2 regions of the Vibrio sp. KUL78 genome follow, and region 2 is predicted to be linked to the other one. Evidence: riboswitches for the same ligand, from Rfam matches in the RefSeq annotation. Region 2 holds a riboswitch; the other holds the start of a gene.
What was found. Region 2 has a riboswitch for thiamine pyrophosphate ahead of thiD (bifunctional hydroxymethylpyrimidine kinase/phosphomethylpyrimidine kinase). Riboswitches for the same ligand answer to the same signal wherever they lie in the genome.

Region 1 (7,344 bases), 750 kb from region 2:
GGAATGACTTTCGTGGGCGATTAGCTCAGTTGGGGGGAACCTTAGGGGGGGGGTCACTGGTTCGAGCCCGGTATCGCCCACCATCTTTAAGCGCATTTCTTTATGAAGAAAGGCTTTAAGTGCTCTTAAAAATGGTTTCGAAAGCTTTATTGCTGTAGAAAACATGCTCTTTAAAAATTTGGAAAGCTGACGAATAACATTTGATTAATGTTATTCAATTAAAAGTTCTCAAATCCTAGATGATTTAATCATTTAGGTACCAACACACATTCAAGTGTTCTTGGGAATAGCGAAAGCTATTCATATTTGAGTCCGGCAAAATCGAGTCTGCACATGTATAAAAATGCAGACAACTTTGGTTGTTTGACCGTTTGCTTTTACTTTTCAAAAGTGAAGACAAATAGAAAGACCCTTTGGGGTTGTATGGTTAAGTGACTAAGCGTACACGGTGGATGCCTTGGCAGTCAGAGGCGATGAAAGGCGTAATAACTTGCGATAAGCTCAGATTAGGTAGTAATAACCTTTGAGTCTGAGATTCCTGAATGGGGGAAACCCACCTGCATAAGCAGGTATCGCTGAGTGAATACATAGCTCAGCGAGGCGAACCGGGGGAACTGAAACATCTAAGTACCCCGAGGAAGAGAAATCAACCGAGATTCCGAAAGTAGCGGCGAGCGAAATTGGATTAGCCCTTAAGCTTTTAATGAGACAGGTGAAGGCTCTGGAAAGTGCCGCGATACAGGGTGATAGCCCCGTAACCGACATCTCATCATCAGTGAAATCGAGTAGGGCGGGACACGTGATATCCTGTCTGAATATGGGGGGACCATCCTCCAAGGCTAAATACTACTGACTGACCGATAGTGAACCAGTACCGTGAGGGAAAGGCGAAAAGAACCCCCTGTGAGGGGAGTGAAATAGAACCTGAAACCGTGTACGTACAAGCAGTAGGAGCACCTTCGTGGTGTGACTGCGTACCTTTTGTATAATGGGTCAGCGACTTATATTCAGTGGCAAGGTTAACCGTTTAGGGGAGCCGTAGGGAAACCGAGTCTTAACTGGGCGTTCAGTCTCTGGATATAGACCCGAAACCAGGTGATCTAGCCATGGGCAGGTTGAAGGTTGAGTAACATCAACTGGAGGACCGAACCGACTAATGTTGAAAAATTAGCGGATGACTTGTGGCTAGGGGTGAAAGGCCAATCAAACCTGGAGATAGCTGGTTCTCCCCGAAATCTATTTAGGTAGAGCCTCGGACGAATACTACTGGGGGTAGAGCACTGTTAAGGCTAGGGGGGTCATCCCGACTTACCAACCCTTTGCAAACTCCGAATACCAGTAAGTACTATCCGGGAGACACACGGCGGGTGCTAACGTCCGTCGTGGAGAGGGAAACAACCCAGACCGCCAGCTAAGGTCCCAAATTATAGCTAAGTGGGAAACGATGTGGGAAGGCTTAGACAGCTAGGATGTTGGCTTAGAAGCAGCCATCATTTAAAGAAAGCGTAATAGCTCACTAGTCGAGTCGGCCTGCGCGGAAGATGTAACGGGGCTAAGCTATAAACCGAAGCTGCGGCAATATACTTTGTATATTGGGTAGGGGAGCGTTCTGTAAGCCGTTGAAGGTGGATTGTAAGGTCTGCTGGAGGTATCAGAAGTGCGAATGCTGACATGAGTAACGATAAAGGGGGTGAAAAACCTCCTCGCCGGAAGACCAAGGGTTCCTGTCCAACGTTAATCGGGGCAGGGTGAGTCGACCCCTAAGGCGAGGCCGAAAGGCGTAGTCGATGGGAAACGGGTTAATATTCCCGTACTTCTTACAATTGCGATGGGGGGACGGAGAAGGCTAGGTGGGCCTGGCGACGGTTGTCCAGGTTCAAGTGCGTAGGCTTGAGAGTTAGGTAAATCCGGCTCTCTTTAAGGCTGAGACACGACGTCGAGCTACTACGGTAGTGAAGTCATTGATGCCATGCTTCCAGGAAAAGCCTCTAAGCTTCAGATTGTAAGGAATCGTACCCCAAACCGACACAGGTGGTCGGGTAGAGAATACCAAGGCGCTTGAGAGAACTCGGGTGAAGGAACTAGGCAAAATGGTACCGTAACTTCGGGAGAAGGTACGCTCCTCGCGGTGAAGTCCCTTGCGGATGGAGCTATGGGGAGTCGCAGATACCAGGTGGCTGCAACTGTTTATTAAAAACACAGCACTGTGCAAAATCGTAAGATGACGTATACGGTGTGACGCCTGCCCGGTGCCGGAAGGTTAATTGATGGGGTTAGACTTCGGTCGAAGCTCTTGATCGAAGCCCCGGTAAACGGCGGCCGTAACTATAACGGTCCTAAGGTAGCGAAATTCCTTGTCGGGTAAGTTCCGACCTGCACGAATGGCGTAATGATGGCCACGCTGTCTCCACCCGAGACTCAGTGAAATTGAAATCGCTGTGAAGATGCAGTGTACCCGCGGCTAGACGGAAAGACCCCGTGAACCTTTACTACAGCTTGGCACTGAACATTGACCCTACATGTGTAGGATAGGTGGGAGGCTTTGAAACTAGTACGCCAGTATTAGTGGAGCCGTCCTTGAAATACCACCCTTGTAGTGTTGATGTTCTAACGTTGGCCCCTTATCGGGGCTGCGGACAGTGCCTGGTGGGTAGTTTGACTGGGGCGGTCTCCTCCCAAAGAGTAACGGAGGAGCACGAAGGTGGGCTAATCACGGTTGGACATCGTGAGGTTAGTGCAATGGCATAAGCCCGCTTGACTGCGAGAATGACAATTCGAGCAGGTGCGAAAGCAGGTCATAGTGATCCGGTGGTTCTGAATGGAAGGGCCATCGCTCAACGGATAAAAGGTACTCCGGGGATAACAGGCTGATACCGCCCAAGAGTTCATATCGACGGCGGTGTTTGGCACCTCGATGTCGGCTCATCACATCCTGGGGCTGAAGTCGGTCCCAAGGGTATGGCTGTTCGCCATTTAAAGTGGTACGCGAGCTGGGTTTAGAACGTCGTGAGACAGTTCGGTCCCTATCTGCCGTGGGCGTTGGAAGATTGAAGGGGGCTGCTCCTAGTACGAGAGGACCGGAGTGGACGAACCTCTGGTGTTCGGGTTGTGTCGCCAGACGCATTGCCCGGTAGCTAAGTTCGGAATCGATAACCGCTGAAAGCATCTAAGCGGGAAGCGAGCCCTGAGATGAGTCTTCCCTGGCACTTTAAGTGTCCTAAAGGGTTGTTCGAGACTAGAACGTTGATAGGCAGGGTGTGTAAGCGTTGTGAGGCGTTGAGCTAACCTGTACTAATTGCCCGTGAGGCTTAACCATACAACACCCAAAGGGTTTTGATGGACTCAAAGCAAGAACAAATTGAATGTGTATGAGAACGCATTAACAGCTTTCCAGATTTATTGTTTTCAGATTTTCAGAAAATCTGAAGGCAAAACAGAATTTGCTTGGCGACCATAGCGTTGTGGACCCACCTGACTCCATGCCGAACTCAGAAGTGAAACGCAATAGCGCCGATGGTAGTGTGGGGCTTCCCCATGTGAGAGTAGGACATCGCCAGGCTTTGAACAATATCTGTTTAAAGCACGATTTAGATAAGACTTTAAATAGACCACTGCGGAGTGGTAGTTCAGTTGGTTAGAATACCGGCCTGTCACGCCGGGGGTCGCGGGTTCGAGTCCCGTCCACTCCGCCACTTATTAGAAAACCCGATGCGAAAGCGTCGGGTTTTTTATTATCTATAGTTTGGTAGCTTCCCTTTCACGGAAGTCGAGTCCCGGTTGGATGCAACCCTAGACTGGGCGTCTCCGCCACTTATCAAGAAGCCTCGTTTAAAGACGAGTTTTTTTTGCATTTGTAATTCTTTAATTATCTCGTACTGTATTCATCTGTAGCAATCAAACCACACTCAGTGCAAACGTTACTCCTGTAACTTTTGAATTTTTGGTAGGGTTCAGCCCACTACATCATCAAAATTTATCCTTAGTTTCCTAGATCTTCACTCGAATTTATAGAGTGTTCGTATATTATTACTCCCATCAGTAAGTTTTTTAAAAAGAGTGGTTATGGGACAGCTTTCAATTTTAGGCTTTATAGCAATCGGTGGGGCATTTGGCGCTTGCAGTCGCTATTTGATTTCTGAGCTTTGTGTGATGATCCTAGGGCGTGGTTTCCCTTATGGTACGTTAACCGTGAATGTTGTCGGTTCGTTTATCATGGGGCTGTTGATAGCGGCTTTTGAGGCAGAGGTGTTTGCTCCAGAGCCATGGCGTCAGATCATTGGTCTAGGCTTTTTAGGCGCATTGACGACATTCTCTACCTTTTCGATGGACAATGTATTACTAATGCAGCAAGGCGCATTTTTGAAGATGGGACTAAACGTGCTCCTTAACGTTGTGTTAAGTATCTCAGCCTGTTGGATAGGTTTTCAAATTTTAACCAAAAGTTAGTCAAAAACCACTCAACGGTTATTGAATGTTCGGAATCTTTTCTTCTATAATCGTTGCCAATACTTGTCGGAGTGCCCTCTGGGCTGAGACCGTTAATTCGGGATCCGTTGAACCTGATCTGGTTAATACCAGCGAAGGGAACAAGAGAATAAAAGTAACTTCACCTCTTTTATTATCAAATAGCTCGCGCTATTGCAGTTGATACCTCTTGTCTTCACACATCCGTCAAGCATTTATCTTCTATAACTATAAGATATATAAGGAAATGCTATGTCGACACGTAAGCAAAATAGACTGGACGCAAAGAACTTCATCGATACGTTATCGGTGACGCCCTATCCAAACTCAGAGAAAACCTATATTCAAGGTAGCCGCAGCGATCTGCAGGTACCGATGCGTAAGATCTCTCTTTCCGATAGTCTAATTGGTGGCAATCAAGATAACCCTGTATACGAGCCTAACGAGCCTATACACGTGTATGACACCTCTGGCCTATACACAGACCCTCAACATGACATCGACCTCTACAATGGGCTCCCAAAGCTCAGGGAGCAATGGATAGAAGAACGCCTAGATACGGAAGTACTAGACGGTGTGACTTCTGAGTTCGCCAAGGAGCGTTTAGCTGATGAAACCTTGGACGAGCTTCGTTACGGTCAATTACCTCGCATTAGACGTGGTGCCGATGGAGCATGCGTTACTCAACTTCATTACGCTCGCAAGGGCATTATTACTCCAGAAATGGAGTACATCGCCATTCGTGAGAATATGGGGCGCCAAAAACTTAAAGACGAAATGCTCACTCAGCAGCATCCCGGACAACACTTCGGCGCGAACCTACCAAAAGAAATTACACCTGAGTTTGTGCGTAAAGAGGTTGCTGAAGGACGTGCCATTATTCCGTCAAACATCAATCACCCTGAGTCTGAGCCAATGATCATTGGTCGAAACTTTTTAGTAAAGGTTAACGCCAATATTGGTAACTCATCGGTCACTTCATCGATTGAAGAAGAAGTCGAAAAATTGGTTTGGGGTACGCGATGGGGTGCCGATACTGTAATGGATTTGTCTACCGGGCGGAATATTCATGAGACTCGAGAGTGGATCCTTCGAAACAGCCCAGTACCGATCGGTACCGTTCCCATGTATCAAGCCTTAGAAAAGGTAAATGGCGTTGCTGAGAACCTTACATGGGAAGTGATGCGAGATACACTGATCGAGCAAGCAGAGCAGGGGGTTGATTACTTTACGATCCACGCAGGTTTGCTCCTACATCATATTCCATTAACCGCAAAGCGTGTGACAGGCATTGTAAGCCGAGGTGGTTCTATTATCGCTAAGTGGTGTCTTGCGCATCATGAAGAGAGCTTTCTCTACACCAACTTCAAAGAGATTTGTGAGATTTGTGCACGCTATGACGTTGCGTTATCTCTAGGTGATGGGCTGCGTCCTGGCTCGATAGCTGATGCTAACGATGAAGCTCAGTTTGCAGAGCTGAGAACGCTTGGCAAACTGACCAAGATTGCGTGGGAACATAATGTACAGGTAATCATTGAAGGCCCAGGTCATGTGCCAATGCATATGATCAAAGAGAACATGGATGAGCAACTTGAGCATTGCCACGAAGCGCCATTTTATACGCTCGGTCCACTGACCACCGATATTGCCCCTGGCTATGACCATATTACCTCAGGTATCGGTGCTGCAATGATTGGTTGGTATGGCTGCGCTATGTTGTGTTATGTGACACCCAAAAGAGCATCTTGGCCTGCCCAATAAAGAAGATGTGAAGACAGGTCTTATTACTTACAAACTTGCCGCACACGCTGCTGATCTGGCAAAGGGTCATCCGGGCGCTCAGATCCGTGATAATGCACTGTCAAAGGCAAGATTTGAGTTCCGCTGGGAAGATCAATTCAACCTCGCTCTCGACCCCGATACTGCACGCCAATTCCATGACGAAACCTTGCCTCAAGAATCTGGGAAAGTTGCCCACTTCTGTTCCATGTGTGGTCCTAAATTCTGCTCAATGAAAATCTCTCAAGAGGTTCGTGAGTATGCAAAAGACTATCAATCTAATGAAAATATTGAGGTCAGATTGATCGATGATCCCCTTGAAGGAATGCGTCAAAAATCTCAGGAGTTTAGGGCGACGGGTGCTGAACTTTACCACCCAGCTGTCACCGAAGAATAACTCTACCAACTAGAAGAATAAGGAGCTTCCGTTGAAACTTTTATTGCCCCCTATTTATGCGCCTGTACATTCTCATATTGAGGATGTACTTCAGCTTGCAAGTAAGGTTGGCTTTGGTGTCGAGTCCATCGAACTTTCTATCTCAGACCAATGTGAGGTAGTGACGATTGTTGATGGAAATGAAGTCAGTACGATTTCTAGCGACAGTAATAGTAAAGAACACTTTGTTAACAGTGACTATCGAGTTCGCTATTCACACCACTTAGATGAAACACAATTGTCGAGCAACCTTGCATCACTTAAGTTTGGCGACGTCTATATCGATGTCACTAGCGGTGATGAGTATGCCGATGTTTGGTCGTGTAGAGAGGACACCATAAAGGCTTCAACGGACGGCAATAGCGTCGTAGATAGAGAAGTTCATTTTGCTTGGTTTGTTGTCTGCTTAGTTCTGGATTTTCCTCTTGAGGACACGGTGATGCTCGCAAGAGCAGGGAGTGTTTCACGTGAAACATGGCCAGCTGAGCTCGAGCAGTTTTCAGTACCCGTTATTGAAAACCATCACTTTGGCATTCGTGTTGGCTGGGCCGTTGATGCGTCCAACCAAGCTTTCCCTACAGTGAGTAAGCAAAAGCTAGGTCTCTATCCAGTAGTTGATAGCATTGAATGGATAGAGCGTCTGTTAGCGCTAGGCATTAAAACGA
Region 2 (7,344 bases):
GCACCAAGGTCCTTCCAGACTCCCCATTGGCCAGATTTAGTGGGTTCATCATCTTGGGTCCACCACTTAGCCGAGTAGCGATGACCTTGGTAGATAACTTCCGCACCACCGTTGTATACCGCTGACGCATCCCATGTATCTGCGCAAACGACGCTGCCACCATCCGCTTTCACTGTGACGACATGAGATTTGCTAGTGCTTAGAGCGCCATCACTCACCGTTACCGAAATCGTGAAGTCTGTGTCTACCGATAGGCTCGGCGCAACAAAGCTAAGCGTGCTGCCTTGAGTTGCTACAGACAACTCTGCCGGCGCTTGCCACGTGAACGTGAGAGGATCGCTTTCTGCATCTGTCGATCCCGACGCATCCAACACAACTGAGTCATTTGCGCTTGCCACTGCTGGACCATTCACTACGGCAACCGGTGCGGTATTGGTAGGCGTTGTGCTCGTTGGGTTAACCGTCACTGTTGCCGTCGATGTCCCTGTCGCACCTTCATTATCAGTGACCGTTAACGTAAAGCTATATTGCTCGCTAACCGTAACCTCACCAACAGTAACACTAAGTTGCGCCGTGTTATCACCCGCTACCACCACAGGTTGTCCCGCGGTTTGTGACCAAGCGTAACTGACTATTGAGCCATCACTATCACGGGATGCACTGCCATCAAGGACGAGGGTTGCAGGACCCACGACAGTTTGATTGCCACCAGCATTGGCTGTTGGAGCTCGGTTTACTGGTGTGCCGCCAGCTAAACCTTCATGCATCGCATTAAGAATGTCACCGTTATCAGCGTCAATCTCCCATGAGAACAGTCCCGCAAAGCCTTGTGCTCGAACATACTGACCTTTCGCGATGACAGAGCGAGCATCATCAAACGTCACGAGCTCACCGGTTGAACGATTCCACACGTACGGAGCTTCTGCCAGCTCATCATAGCCATACTCAAATCCATTGATGCCAGTATTGTTTGGACCAATCATAAATGACTTCAAGCCTTTATAATCAATCACACCGTCTTCCCATACACCTTGCGCTGTTGAGCCTTTAAGCTTGCCTGTTGCCACGCCAGTCATAGGGTCAGTGGGATCGGACAGTGTATTTGGCATCACCCCTTCCCAACCACGACCGTACATTGCAGCGCCAACCACTAATTTGTTCGCAGGAACACCTTTCGCGAGAAGAAGCTGAATACCGTTATCTGTGGTGTATGCAGGCCCTTTATACGGCACACCCTCCGCGTCCACACCCGTTCCATCACATTGACCAGGGCTCATGAAGTTACCGCAATAGAGCGCAGCTTGATGGCCGGGTACGTTGTTCCAACCACCATAGAAGTCGTAGGTCATCGCGAAGATGTAATCCATATGAGGCACAGCATCGGCATAGTTCACATCTTCAATCTTGTCATAACCGACACCAACCGCGGATGTCAGTTCATAGGTACGGCCAGTCTCGACGGTTAGCTCATCTAGCATGATTCGAAGTTCTTGCATTAATGCTGCATAAGCATCACCGTCTTTCAAAGGATCGCCAAGGTCGGGAGCAGCCCCTTGCCCACCTGGGTATTCCCAATCAATATCCACACCATCGTAGAACTTCCACGTCTGTAGGAAGCGTTTAACGGACGCAACAAATACGTCTCGATTTGCTTTATCAGTAAAGCTGTAGAAGGGATCTGAAAGGGTCCAGCCACCGATTGAAGGAAGGATTTTGAGATCGGGATTGCGCTGTTTGAGTGCCATGAGCATTGCGTAATTACCTTTGATAGGTGAACTGTACTCATGCCCCGCTTGTGGGAAACTCTTTTGATAGGCCGCCCACGGATCGTGGATAACCACTTCATAGTCGGGCATTCCCTGACACGCTGTTTGAAGCGCATTGAAGCTGTTACCACCAACCGATTTAACTGACTCGTTTGGACCACAAATAGGAATAAAACCATAGATAATATGGGTTAGGTTATCGACGGGAATATTGTCCACGGTAAAGTCGCGACCGTAGATCCCCCACTCGACAAAATACGTCCCGACGACGGTATTTGGATCTGTATTGAAGGTCTTATTGTTAGGGTCAACGTTCATGGTGAGCGGCGCAAGGTGTGCACCATCAGTATCGGCAACAACCAGTTCAGCTGGCGCGCTGCGGCTACAGCCTGTAGCGTCACACGCTTCCACTTCAACCTGATAGCGGCCTCCTTTTGCATACGTAAAGTTAGCTAAGGTTTGACTGCCTGAGATAGGGCCGGTTGCAACCTTGGCACCATCAAAATAGATGTTGTAGGTGTCACCAGTTGTGCCACTCCATTGATTAAATTGAATACCGATATCAGCGGCATCTTTATACTGCACCATCTGGTTGTAACCAGAGGTCGTTTCCATTGCGAGCTGAATCTTTGAAAATTGTAGATTGTTTGAGCCGTAGACATCGATAGACGGCGCAGCAGGAGCAGCCGTGACGCTTTGACTCACTGCCAATGCGACCCCTGATAAGCCTAATAATAGTTTTTTCATTGCCATTCTCTTTCCTTGAAAGACGAAAAATTTCCTGCTCACAACTGTTTACAAGCTAAAACGAATCAAAAGTTCAATAACTTAAGATGTATTAAAAAGTTGTGAACATCGGTATTTATTAATAGGCAGATGTGTTTATTTTTTGTGCAAAAATAAAACTCACTTCGAGTCACCACTCAAAATTAGGTCCTTTGTCTCAGGCATTTTCATTAACTCTCCAACCCTGTGCCCAGAATTTTTCACTCATTTAAAAGATCACAAAAGTCATAAATGCCAAACCCATCCATCAAGCAGATAGCTACACCACCCACACATAAGGGGGATAAATAACAATACATAAACCACATAAATAGCCGAAGCTGATCCGTTATTACTGGAAAAGTGACCACGCTTGTATGACAATGAGCCTCACATTAGTCGGGGGGCATTTATGCTGAGATCACCATTGTGGTGAGACCCGTTGAACCTGATTCAGTTAGCACTGGCGTAGGGAACTGATAGACAATGCAAAAAGACTCACTACCCGAGGCGTCTTTGGCAGGGCTATGGCTGTTCCTTCGCAGAAAAGGAGCATTTATGGTCACAGCATCGCAACACACCCCAATCGTATTAACCATTGCCGGCTCAGATTCTGGCGGTGGTGCTGGTATTCAAGCGGATATTAAAGCGATTTCAGCCACAGGTTCTTACGCCTGCTCAGTCATTACAGCGCTTACCGCTCAAAACACTCAAGGTGTAACAGGCATACTTGGCATTGACCCAGACTTCGTCAAAGCACAGCTTGATGCGGTCTTTAGCGACTTGAACGTTGTCGCTGTCAAAATCGGCATGCTGGCAGATGCCAATATCATTGGCGCTGTCGCCGAAAAACTGCGAGAGTACCAACCGCAATACATCGTTCTCGATCCGGTCATGGTTGCCACCAGCGGAGACCTTCTTCTTGAAAGTAGTGCTATTGATGCACTCAAAACACAGTTGCTACCATTAGCGACCGTGATTACTCCGAACCTGCCAGAGGGCGCAGCACTATTAGGTTGTGATGTCCCACAATCTCAACAGGATATGGAAGCACTGATCGACGCACTGCGTGCTTTGGACACCCCTGCTATTTTGCTAAAAGGTGGGCACTTAGAGTCAGAGCAAAACAGTAATGATCTGTTGATCACTAATAGCGATGTTCAGTTCTTTAATACCACTCGGATCGCGACAAATAATACCCATGGCACGGGCTGCACCTTAAGCTCAGCGATCGCGTCCTTCCTAGCAAAGGGGAACGAACTCGATGACGCAGTAAAACTGGGTAAAGACTATATTACCCAAGCGATAGCGCATGCTGATGAGCTTAAGATCGGTAAAGGTCACGGCCCCGTCCACCACTTCTACGCCCTTAATAAAGACACCTAAGACCAATGACGCCAATTCGTATTCAAGGAGCGACCCTTAGGTATTTGGGCGATAGCAGCGCAATATTCTCAGGGTTAGAAGTGAGATTTGAACCGGCTACATGGACGGCCATTCTTGGTCCAAGTGGCTGTGGAAAATCGACGTTGCTACGCTACATAGCCGGGTTGCTCACTGATAAGGTCGAGTTTTCAGCAACAGAGTTTTCCCCACCACTTGACGTGCTAGCCGATCAGGTGGCCTACATGGCGCAGCAAGATCTGCTGATGCCATGGCTATCCGTGCTCGATAATGTGTGCCTAGCCTCTCGCTTAAATGGCAAGAAAGTGGACGCGCGGACTCTTCAAAAAGCACTGTCACTGCTGGAGAAAGTGGGGCTAGCGGATAAAGCCGCTTCAAACCCCAATGATCTATCTGGTGGTCAAAGGCAACGTGTCGCATTAGCTCGCACCTTAATGCAAGATAAGTCCGTCGTGTTGATGGATGAGCCTTTTTCAGCGCTCGATGCCGTCACGCGCTACAAGCTGCAAGCGCTCGCAGCTAACCTGCTCAAAGGCAAAACTGTGCTGCTGATTACTCACGATCCGCAAGAGGCACTTCGTTTGGGTGAGCAGATCCTAGTCATGAATGGTAAGCCCGCGCGACTGCACAGCATTACTCCACCAAAGCAAGGAATACCTCGTGATATAGACGGCGAGTTCGCGGCTATTCAACAATCCATACTCGAGCACTTAGCTGGGAGTCACACAGAAAAAACTCGATGTCGCTGAACGGCAAGGAGGCTCCCATGACGCTACTCGCTGAGGTTGCGAATCGAAGCCAAAAACAAGCGTCAAAGCAAGGTTTAAGCGCCATGATGCGCGTGATCATTAGCTTGGTGATTATCTTGGCTATCTGGAAGAGCATTGTGGTTATTTTTGATATGCCAAGCTTTATCCTTCCCGCGCCAGAGGCGGTATTTATAAAGCTTTTCGAACGCCATGATGTGTTGCTCAAGCATACCTGGGTGACTAGCCAAGAGATATTACTGGGTCTGTTACTTGGACTGTCTATGGGGCTTTTCTTTGCTCTACAAATGCTGCTGTTTCAACCAGTAAAACGCTGGCTACTGCCGATTCTTATTACTAGCCAAGCGATCCCTGTATTCGCACTGGCACCCATTCTGATGCTTTGGTTAGGGTATGGTATTGCCTCCAAAGTTGTCATGGCTGCACTGATTATCTTTTTTCCGGTAACCACCTGCTGTTATGACGGATTGCGAAATACGCCGACGGGCTATTTAGATCTCTCACAAACAATGGGCGCAAATCGTTGGCGTCAGCTTTGGCATATCCGCTTGCCTGCATCCTTGCCTGTACTAGCATCGGGCATTCGTGTTGCTGTGGTTGTCGCACCGATTGGCGCCGTTGCCGGCGAATGGGTGGGGTCAAGTGAAGGGCTTGGCTACCTCATGCTGCAAACCAATGCTCGAATGCTCATCGATGAGATGTTTGCGGCCCTGTTTATTTTGGCGGCTGTATCTGTCTCTCTCTACTTCATTACAGATTGGGCGCTAAGACGCCTTATCCCATGGGAAAATAACTAAATTCAAAAGGAAAAAGTATGAAATCCACTTCAACTAAAGTCATTGCAGCGCTGCTCACTGCTATGACGACATTCGCCGCAAGCGCTGCCGATAAGTCGATAACGCTGATGCTTGACTGGTTCGTGAACCCTAATCACGGCCCTATCGTCATTGCTCACGAGCGTGGCTACTTTGAAGAGCAAGGGCTAGAAGTCAACATCCAAGAGCCTGCCGATCCAAGTACACCAGCTAAGCTGGTTGCAGCAGGCAAGGTGGACATGGCGGTTTCGTATCAAACCAGCCTAACCATTGATGTTGCGGCAGGTTTGCCTCTTATTCGCAGTGCAACGCTCATTGCTACCCCTCTGAACACCATGATGGTATTGGATAATGGCAAGATCAATTCTCTTGCGGACCTCCAAGGCAAAAAGATCGGTATCGCCATCGCGGGTAATGAAGAAGCGACCATAGGCACTATGCTGCAAACCGAAGGCGTCGCGTACAAAGATGTGCAGATCATCAACGTTGGCTGGGCACTGTCATCATCATTAGCGTCAGGTAAGGTTGATGCCATTTGGGGCGGTCTGCGTAACTTCGAAACAAACCAACTAGAGCTCGAGGGCTTCAAACCAAAGGCCTTCTTCCCTGAAGAGCATGGCGTTCCGACCTATGAAGAACTGGTTTTTGTTGCTAATGCAAAGACTCATGACAAAGAGGCCATCGCTAAATTCAACCGTGCTATCGAGAAAGCGACAACCTACATCGTCAATCACCCTCAAGAATCTTGGACCCAGTTTGTTGCTTACGCGCCAGACACGCTAAACAACGAGCTTAACAAACGAGCATGGCGCGACACGCTAACGCGATTTGCACTGCGTCCATCTGCCATCGACGCTGCTAAATATGATGCCTTCACAGACTTCATGTACCAGCACAAGATCATCTCGAGTAAACCAGCAGCAGAGACCATGGTACCTGTACTGTAGGAGCAATTATGAACCATCAAGACCTTATCAATGCCTGCCAAAGCGAATGGCAAGGCTATACCGAACATGAATTTGTGCAGCAACTTGCTAAAGGTGAGCTTGAGCAAAAAGCGTATTTGCACTATCTAAAGCAGGACTTTCTGTTTCTAAAGCAATATGCCCGCGCATACGCCTTGGCAATCTATAAAGCCAAAACACTGACTCAAATGCGTGAGGCAGTACCTAGCGTGGCTGCCCTACTTGAGTCCGAGATCTGTCATCATGTCTCTTATTGCAGCCAGTGGGGCATTACTGAAGCTGACATGGAAGCGGAAACAGAAGACTTTGGTACCGTGGCGTATACCCGCTATGTACTCGATGCCGGCATGACCGGCGAGCTTGTTGACCTGTATGCGGCTTTGGCACCTTGCGCTATCGGCTATGCCGTGATCGGTAAAGCGCTCATCGAGTCACCCACTACAGTATTAGAAGACAACCCATATCGCAGCTGGATAGAGCTTTATGCCGGTGAAGATTTTCAATCAGGCGTTCAGGTGAGCATTGAGCGTTTGGACACCTTACTCAAAGACATTGAGCTCGATAGCCCGAGAGGCCAAGAACTCATACATGTGTTTAAAACAGCAACAAGAATGGAAATTGCCTTTTGGCAGCAAGGTCTTGATACAAAATAACGCGACGGTGCCGACCTCTTGGTCGGCATTTTTTTCTCTCGTAACCGCTCATTTAACAAACAAAAATCACATCCTCAACCCGCATTTCGGATTTTGTGCCCAAAGTCACGCGTTAACACAATATTTACAACTGAGTTTAACATTGGCAACAAAGTTAGGTAGGATATGGACTCGTGTTTGGTATGTTCAAACACCTCGCGCTCTCTTTC

Region 1: linked by a shared signal. The riboswitch ahead of thiC (phosphomethylpyrimidine synthase ThiC) and the one ahead of thiD (bifunctional hydroxymethylpyrimidine kinase/phosphomethylpyrimidine kinase) in region 2 are both predicted to bind thiamine pyrophosphate.

The regions. Positions count from the first base shown of each region.
Region 1 covers NZ_AP045837.1:3,502,784-3,510,127, reverse strand. Annotated here, with positions in the region: rRNA gene AC6I8Y_RS16310 (23S ribosomal RNA) at 426-3,316, shown strand; rRNA gene rrf (5S ribosomal RNA) at 3,444-3,559, shown strand; tRNA gene AC6I8Y_RS16300 (tRNA-Asp) at 3,616-3,692, shown strand; gene crcB (fluoride efflux transporter CrcB) at 4,063-4,446, shown strand; TPP riboswitch at 4,504-4,603, shown strand; partial or broken gene thiC (phosphomethylpyrimidine synthase ThiC) at 4,717-6,640, shown strand; gene AC6I8Y_RS16285 (thiamine phosphate synthase) at 6,672-7,344, shown strand, end outside.
Region 2 covers NZ_AP045837.1:685,838-693,181, reverse strand. Annotated here, with positions in the region: gene AC6I8Y_RS03400 (glycosyl hydrolase family 18 protein) at 1-2,513, opposite strand, end outside; TPP riboswitch at 2,922-3,023, shown strand; gene thiD (bifunctional hydroxymethylpyrimidine kinase/phosphomethylpyrimidine kinase) at 3,090-3,917, shown strand; gene AC6I8Y_RS03390 (ABC transporter ATP-binding protein) at 3,923-4,684, shown strand; partial or broken gene AC6I8Y_RS03385 (ABC transporter permease) at 4,816-5,499, shown strand; gene AC6I8Y_RS03380 (ABC transporter substrate-binding protein) at 5,517-6,464, shown strand; gene tenA (thiaminase II) at 6,473-7,135, shown strand.